DNA from 2 places in the Ruegeria sp. K3 genome. Region 2 is predicted to be linked to the other one. Evidence: riboswitches for the same ligand, from Rfam matches in the RefSeq annotation. Region 2 holds a riboswitch; the other holds the start of a gene.
What was found. A riboswitch is a leader RNA that binds a small molecule or an ion and turns the genes downstream of it on or off. The one in region 2 is predicted to bind cobalamin.

Region 1: linked by a shared signal. The riboswitch ahead of ACR0MP_RS17465 (hypothetical protein) and the one ahead of ACR0MP_RS20790 (DUF1636 family protein) in region 2 are both predicted to bind cobalamin.

Annotation. Positions count from the first base shown of each region.
Region 1 is NZ_JBQFMM010000010.1:137,736-141,944, reverse strand. Features, by position in the region: gene rsgA (ribosome small subunit-dependent GTPase A) at 51-1,079, shown strand; gene ACR0MP_RS17470 (alpha/beta fold hydrolase) at 1,116-1,973, opposite strand; cobalamin riboswitch at 2,095-2,315, shown strand; gene ACR0MP_RS17465 (hypothetical protein) at 2,407-2,814, shown strand; gene ACR0MP_RS17460 (phosphatase domain-containing protein) at 2,819-3,319, opposite strand; gene ACR0MP_RS17455 (DNA polymerase III subunit gamma/tau) at 3,492-4,209, shown strand, end outside.
Region 2 is NZ_JBQFMM010000016.1:26,975-31,183, forward strand. Features, by position in the region: gene ACR0MP_RS20775 (FecCD family ABC transporter permease) at 1-113, opposite strand, end outside; gene ACR0MP_RS20780 (ABC transporter substrate-binding protein) at 115-1,062, opposite strand; gene ACR0MP_RS20785 (ABC transporter ATP-binding protein) at 1,081-1,866, opposite strand; gene ACR0MP_RS20790 (DUF1636 family protein) at 1,863-2,219, opposite strand; cobalamin riboswitch at 2,322-2,529, opposite strand; gene ACR0MP_RS20795 (catalase family protein) at 2,788-3,855, shown strand; gene ACR0MP_RS20800 (peroxidase family protein) at 3,874-4,209, shown strand, end outside.

The DNA.
Region 1 (4,209 bases), on a different contig from region 2:
TGCGCGATTGCCATTCGACTGGATTGCTGTTTCTGATCACAGGCAGACCAATGTTACTTTCCTTATCGGACCTCGGATGGTCCTCTCATTTCGCGGCTCAGCATACGGCTGATCCGTCACTTCTTCCGTATCGCATCTCGGCCGTACACCGGGATCGACTGATCGGGCTGCGCCCTGAAGGTGAATCGCCTTTGTTATCTCTGGATCAATCAACCGGCGCATATGCCGTTGGGGATTGGGTTCTGGCGGATGAAAACAAACGCATACGCCGAGTGATGGACCGGCGCAGCCTGCTGCAGCGCCGGGCCGCAGGTACAGGGGCAGCGGCGCAGCTGATTGCTGCAAATGTTGATGTGCTGTTCATCGTCAGTTCCTGCAACGCCGATTTCAATATGCCACGATTGGAGCGGTATCTTGCGCTGGCGCATCAGGCAGGCTGCTATCCGGTGGTCGTTCTGACCAAATCGGACATGTGCGATGATCCGAGCCTTTATGTAGATCAAGCCCAATCGCTCGCCCCGTTTCTGACGGTACTTGCGGTCAACGCGCTGGATCACGGCGATCTCGAACAAGTTCTGTCGTGGTGTCCGAAAGGACAAACCAGCGCCTTGCTTGGATCATCCGGCGTTGGGAAAACGACGCTCGCCAACGGGATGACGGGGCAGGATCAGGCCACCGCAGGTATTCGCGAAGACGATGCGCGCGGCAGGCACACAACAACTGCACGCGCCTTGCATCGCATGCGCAATGGCGGCTGGCTGATCGATACGCCCGGCATGCGCGCGTTGCGTCTGCTGGATGCGCAGGAGGGGTTGGATGAGGTATTTTCGGACATCTCAGACCTCAGCCTGGATTGCCGCTTCTCGGATTGTCAGCACGAGTCTGAGCCCGGATGTGCGGTGCAGGCGGCAATCGACGCTGGTACGCTTGATCCCGCGCGGCTGGACCGCTGGCGCAAGCTGCGGCGCGAAGACCAACACAATTCCGCTTCGGTGGCGCAGGCCCGCGCCCGTGACAAGGCTTTCGGCAAGATGGTGCGCAGCGTGATGCACGAGAAAAAATCCCGTAAAGGGCTATAACGAAGCTGGGCACCGACCTACCGGTGCCCAGCGCTATCAGGCGATCAGCCTAGGCCAGACTGCCGCATTCCGTCTTGCGAATGCACCGATATGGCCGATCTTGGACACTCCGAATTCGCTTGGTGCAAGCAGATGGCGCCCGGCTTTGGGTCCATAGAGATCGGCAAGACGCCAGACAGCATCCGGCGGCACCATTTCATCATCTGCGAAGGTAAACAGATCGACACGTTTGCCCAAGTCTTTCCAGCGGGCGGCGGGCAGTGTCGTGCCGATCTCTGGCACATAGCTTTTGGGGGCGGTGCACCATTTGCGCCATTGCCAATAGACTTGGGCAGGCAGGTCCGATCCAAACCCGACCAACCGCCCGGGCAGGTAGCCAAGCGCCTTGACCACCAGCGGCGCGTGACCATACCAGAACAACGCCGCCAAAGCGCGATAAGGCCAAGGGTGATCCGCCAGCGTTACCAGACCCGAACAGACACAGATCATCCTGTCAATCTGATCGATATCGGGTTGGATCGGGCCAAACATTCCGCCCAAGGAATGACCGATGCTCCATAGCTTGGCCTGCGGAAACCGTCGGCGCATCTCGGCCCGGGCGGCTGGAATGTCGATCAACGCCCAATCGGCCATGGTGACATTTGACCGCTTTTGCGAACCCACCAAAGAGTGACCAAAATCCCGGTAGTCATAGGTCAGGCAGGCCATGCCCTGTTCTTCGGCAAGCCATCGGGCGAAGTACTGATAGTAATCCCTCGGCACCCCAGTCGCACCGTTTATGACGACCACCTTTTCGGGGTCGGCAACCGGACGGTAAAGCCGCGCCGACAACATTGCCGGGTCGGACGGGATCTGAAAATCCTCGGTCACAACCGCCAGCTGCGTGTCCAACATGGTGCCCTCCAATACCGACTGAACTGATCAGTTCACCCGAAGCGCCTCAAGTCAAGGTTGACGTAGCTGGACCGTACGTCACTTGCCTGACGCAATCTTCTTGACTCGGGCACGGCGCAGCCGCTAGCCATGGCGCGATGGTTCTCGCGCCCAATCGGGCCGGGATGAAAAGGGAACACGGTGCGGTTCTGCCCGGATAAATCCGGAAAGAACCTAGTCCGAGACTGCCCCCGCAACTGTAAGCGGAGAGCAATGCCGAGATACCACTGGCCTTGAAGGCTGGGAAGGTCGGCAAAGCGATGACCCGCAAGTCAGGAGACCTGCCATCGGATGTAGAACCGAAACTCGGGCGGGGTGTCCGGGACGGGTTTGATCGTGCTCCGCAACGACCAACCTGTGCCACGCCCTCGCCTTGCGCGCGGAGGGCGCATTGATGATCTGGAAGACCAAAACACACGAATTCACGGCGACCGTGTGCCAACGTACTGGCGCACCCTGCCCCGCATTGGCGCAGATGGCGCGGGCTCTGACGCAGGCCATGTCGTCTGCACAGCCGATCACAAAACCTGAGTTCGAAATTGAAGGCAGCATAGACCTGTCGCACTGCCCAGAGGGGTGTACCGCCCGCTTTCGCGCCCAATGTGATCAGATCCGCGTATTCTGCGGCGCCGATCCTGAAACTGCGATCGACCGGCTTGATGACTACGCTGACATGATGTTCGGGACCGAGTTCAGCAGCCTGCCCTCTGACCTGCTGAGGAACCATCCGTGCGCCATGCTTGAGGCTTCGCTTCTGGTACCACATACCGGTGGCGAAATCTCGCCACATGTTGGTGTCTAGGCCGTCAAACGGCTTGAACACGGGCCGGTTCAACGGCCCAAAGCATCTGGGCATTTGTCTCGACTGCGCAAGGACGCACCGTACGCAATCGCTTCAATGCCGCCTCAGGCCGTTCACCGCATTCAACCATCAGACGCAGAACCACCATCCCGGATCGGCCACAGCCACCACGGCAATGCACTAGCACACGGCCACCACCTGACAACGCCTGACGGGCAGTCGCGCCAACGCGGGGCCAGCGCTCCACAATCTCCTTGGGTGGCGTGCCAAAATCTTCGATCGGCAAATGCACCCATCTGCTGGCACGCCCCTGAATATCAGCGCCAAAATTCCGCGCACCATCCTGAATCATCTCAACCTCAGTCGTCATCGAGATCACAAGCCCGGGCTTCCAGTCTGCGATAAGATCAAGGTCTTCTGCATACGTTCCTCCACGCCCAGGCATCGAGGACAAGGCCAAGGTGCCTCCGCCGACCTGCAACGCATAAACCACCAGTTGCGACATAATCTCCCCCCAAACAAACTTCACCCAACAACATACTGGTCCAGTAAATAGAATAGAGTGGATTTTAGCCGCATACCCACGCATTCCAAAATGAAAATCGTCCCGGCTGGCTGTGGACGCGGGCGGCGGGGGCCTCTACGCTGCGGCGTAACGCGAATCCGACAGAGCAGACATGACCGAGACGCCCAGCCCCGCCTACCAGGTTCTTGCCCGCAAATACCGCCCCGAAACCTTTGCCGATCTGGTCGGTCAGGACGCCATGGTGCGCACTCTAAAAAACGCCTTCGAGGCGGACCGGATCGCGCAGGCCTTCATCATGACCGGCATCCGCGGTACCGGCAAGACGACGACCGCTCGGATCATAGCCAAGGGTATGAACTGCATCGGTCCCGATGGCAGCGGCGGCCCTACCACCGAACCCTGCGGTCAATGTGAACACTGCGTAGCCATCATGGAGGGCCGCCATGTCGATGTGATGGAGATGGACGCCGCCAGCCGCACCGGTGTCAATGACATCCGCGAGATCATCGACAGCGTACGCTATCGCGCTGCATCCGCGCGCTACAAGATCTATATCATCGACGAGGTTCACATGCTATCGACCAGCGCTTTCAACGCGCTGCTCAAGACGCTGGAAGAACCCCCCGAACACGTGAAGTTCATCTTTGCCACCACCGAGATTCGCAAGGTCCCGGTGACCGTCCTGTCCCGTTGCCAGCGCTTTGATCTGCGCCGGATCGAGCCGGAGGATATGATCGGACTGCTGCGCAAGATTGCAGATGCCGAAGGGGCACAGATTGCCGAGGATGCGTTGTCGCTGATCACCCGGGCCGCCGAGGGATCGGCGCGGGATGCGACCTCGCTGCTTGATCAGGCGATCTCGCACGGGG
Region 2 (4,209 bases):
GCGGTGAAGGTCTCGGACAAAGGTATCGAGGTTGTGCCGTAGATTGTGGAAATCAGCAAAAGGGCGGCCAGAACGACCGCCCCCAGCAACAACGTCAGGCCCAATCCGCCCATATCAGCTCTGACCCGGATGCATCGCGCGCGCCATCTTCGAGATCGCTTCGATATTTGCCGGTCCGGGCGTCAGCTCTTCGTAGCGCAATCCGATCCAGCGTTCGTTCTTGACGGCATCAGTCTGCGACATGACGGGATGTTCCTGCAGGAACTTGAAGGTGTCCTCGGCGCCATTGCCGGTCTGATAATCCAACAAAACCAGGAATTCCGGGTTCGATGCGGCAACGGCCTCCCACGAAGTGCGGCCCCAGCTCGTGTCCATGTCATGAGTGACGTTTTCACCACCAGCGGCTGTGATCATCGCATCGGGAATCGCGAATTTACCGGCGGTAAACGGAGCATCTGCAGGACCATCCAGAAGAAAGACGCGGGGCTTGGGCAGTTCAGCAGTCTTGGCATCGATCGCTGCCAGCTGCTCTTTCCAGCCCGAGACCAGAGCCTCGGCCTTGTCTTCGACTTGCATCACCTTGCCCAAGCGCAACACATCGCCAAACAGAAGATCCATGCTGGCTTCGGGGCGATCCTTGTCCAGATGGACACAGCTTTCCGTTAGAACCAAGGTCTTGATTCCGAACGGTTCCAATGTATCTGGGGTCACATCACCACCCGGCTTCATGCCATAGTACCAACCTGCAAAGAACAGGTCGGGTTCAACCGCCACCAGGTTTTCGACGGTCGGATATTTCGGCGCAAGCTCGGGGATGTCGCCGCGCAGAGCATCAAAATCAGGGCTGGTCTTGTACCAGCCGGTGATGCCGGTCAGGCCGACGATCTTGTCCTGCAGACCCAATGCAAAGGCCATATCGGTCATGTTCATGTCATGCACAACCAGGCGCTCGGGCGCGGTATCAAAAACCAGTGGTTCGCCGCAGTTGTCTACGGTGACTTCTTGCGCAGCAGCACCGCTTGCCATGGCGGTGGCAAACGCCACGGGCCAGATGTATTTCATCTCAGTGTGTTCCTTCGACTAAGTTGAGACTGTGGTTCTTCGAATATCAAGCGCCGGGATCACGCGGCCTTCGTGGAGAAAGCAGAGGAAATCAACGCCAAAAGTTTCGCGGACTCTTTCGGGTGTCAGCACCTTGTCCACCGACCCAAACTCGATCATACGGGTCGATTTCATCAGCGCCACGTGTGTGGCGAATTCGGGGATCATGACCAGATCGTGTACAATCATGACCACGGTGATCCCAAGCTCGGCGACCAAAGACAGCATCCGCCCTTTTGCATCAGGATCCAGATGGTTGGTCGGTTCGTCCAGAAACAGCAACGAAGGGTTCTGCGCCAAAGCACGCGCGATATGGGCACGCTGACGTTCGCCTCCGGACAGTTGGGCCATGCGCTTGTCCGCGAGATTGGCGAGACCGGTCAGGTCTAAAATCCGGTCCAGCTCTTGCGCGTGGCCTTCGGTAGAGCGGTCCGCACGGATGGGTATTTGCCCCAGCGCAACATAATCGCGTAACGCCAAGCGTCCATCGGGCAGTTCCTGCTGACCTACCACTGCGATCATGCGCGCACGCTTTTTGGCGGAGAGCTGTTTCAGACTGCGTCCTTTGATCCGAACATCGCCAAGTGCCAGCGGCTCAGCGCCGCACAACAGATTGAGAAGCGTCGTTTTCCCCGCCCCGTTCGGGCCGGCGATGGCTAGAATGGAACCCTCGTCCAACTCGAACGAGACGCCCTGCAACAGGACATCTCCGTTAAGGGCATAATACTCAAGGTTTTCGGCAATCAGAAAGGGTCGCAACGTCATTGCGATGCCCCCTGTTCGATCCGCGGCATGCGCGAGAGGGTTTTATTGAACAACGCCTGCGGGCGATCAGTGGCATTTGTCCAGCCATCCGGGCTTTCACGATACTGCGCTGCAAACTCAGCCAGCGCCTGCACCTCATCCGCGGTCTGAATGCCACCAAAAAGGTATTGCGCCTTTCCTACGGCCTGGAACCCAACCGTTCTGGGACTATCGCAGCCTGCCATGCAAGACGACGCGCGGATCGCAAAACTGCGATGTAATTTCCCGGTCAACGCATCGCAAATTTCATCAAGGGGCAGCCCTTCAGTGCAGCTTTCGCAGACTAGAATGAAATGATCAGGCGTATCTGGCATGGTCCACTCCACTTGTTTCCAAGCGCATGCGGAAGCTGCCGACAATGTAAACACGCGATTGACGCGCCATCAAAGCCTCCTTCCAGGACGCCCCGCCCCGGGTTGGTTAAACATCTGATGGCAGGTCTCCTGACTTGCGGGTCCGCGCTCGGCCAACCTTCCCGACCCTGTGGACCAGTGGCTGTTTGGCCTTGCTCACCGCTTACAGTTGCGGGGGCAGTTACGGAATTGGCACCTTTTGGCAAACCTCACCGTATTCCCTTTTCATCCCGCGGCAACACCACCGGGAACCATCAATCGATTGAGTGCCCGAGAACACCGGACACGTCAATGATAAAGTCGAAGGCACCCAACTCTGGTCGAGGATCGAGCGCGGGCAACCACGTGTCCGTAGCACCAACCGAATGGGTTGGGCTGCGCGCCGAATTTGTCTGGCCACGGCTGTCCATAGTTGGTGTGTTTGGAAATTAGACAATCTGAGGTAAGCTGAACAAATTTAGAGGTTTAGCTTTGTCAGCGCCTTACCCCTGTTTGATCATTGCCTGGGTTTATCCAAGGAGACGGTTCTTTGACGCATGTTTCGCAAAACGCATTGCCGCCGGATATTGTTGATGATGTCATTGACCACAATCTCGAGGCCGTTGCACGGTGGAAAGGCCATCGCTTAAGGGCTCAGCATGGGCGCAGTCACGGGTGCGTGGCTGCAACATTCACTGTCAGAAACGATCTACCAGAACAGTTCCGTCACGGCCTGTTTGAACAGCCCGCTGCCTATTCAGCCGCACTTCGCTTTTCCAACGGCGCGCATCTGGATGACCGGAAATCGGATGCCCACGGGATGGCGATCAAGCTTTTTGACGTGCCAGGCCCCAAGCTGATCGACGCCGAGGCACTTGCGCATCTGGGGACCACACAACTCAGCGACGAGTTCGATTTCGTATTGGTCGATCAGGATGTGTTTCCCAGCTACGTCCCCGATGAATATGAGCGATTGGGCAGGCTTGTCGCCACATTACAAGCGGTCCAGCACGCGATCAAAGGGCGACGAAAATGGAGCCTTAGGTTGATCACCAAAGGGCTGCGCGCAGGATTTCGCGCCTTCCTCACTCGTGAAGGCAAGCGTCAGTTTCGCGTCGCGAGTGATTTTGCCTCGAACTATATGCACTCGCCTTTTGAGGTCCATTTCTGGTCGACAACACCGTATCGGCTGGGCCCCGATCTAACGGTCAGATACTTGGCCCGCAGCGCGAAACCAAAAATTCCGGCACATCCGGTAGACGACCCAGATGGGATCGGGCAGTGTTTGCGGCAAGACGTGGCCGATGGAGATAATCACTTCGAGCTGTGTGTGATTGAGCCCCCGCGCCCGGCCGACGAATTCGATGTGCTCGACAATCGCATCCGGTGGGCATGCGACCCGCAACCAGATGCACCTCTTGATCCGTACCATCATACCGTCACGCCCGTGGCGGATATCACGATTCCCAAAGGTGCAGAATTTGATCCGCAGAATGGAGACGCGATGAGCTTCGCGCCCTGGCGTGTCACGGCAGATCACGAACCTTTAGGACCGATTAATGCGATCCGGCTCAGAACCTATCTGAGCTTGGCCCGCGCCCGGTTCCCGAATCGATGACCAAACGGAGATGTATTGATGCTGGACGTTGATGATCTGATCAAACTCGGATTCAAGATCTCCCCACCCGTTACGAGCTATTTAGCCGCGATCAGGCTTGCAAACGCCGCGAAGATCCACCGACCGCGGCCCTATACGATGGGCGCAGACTACACGACATGGCCCGGCGTGTTTTCCCATCGCTGGATCGGTCGGCATACAACGCCAGAAGACCTCTCACCCGTCCTGCCGTCGGAAAGCGAAGTTGCTGATCTCTTTCGCCGACGGACACAAATGGATGGCAGCCCGCTTACCTTGATGTGCCCGCAAGGATCGACACTTTTGTTTATCTCGGCCGCACAATGGTTTACCGAC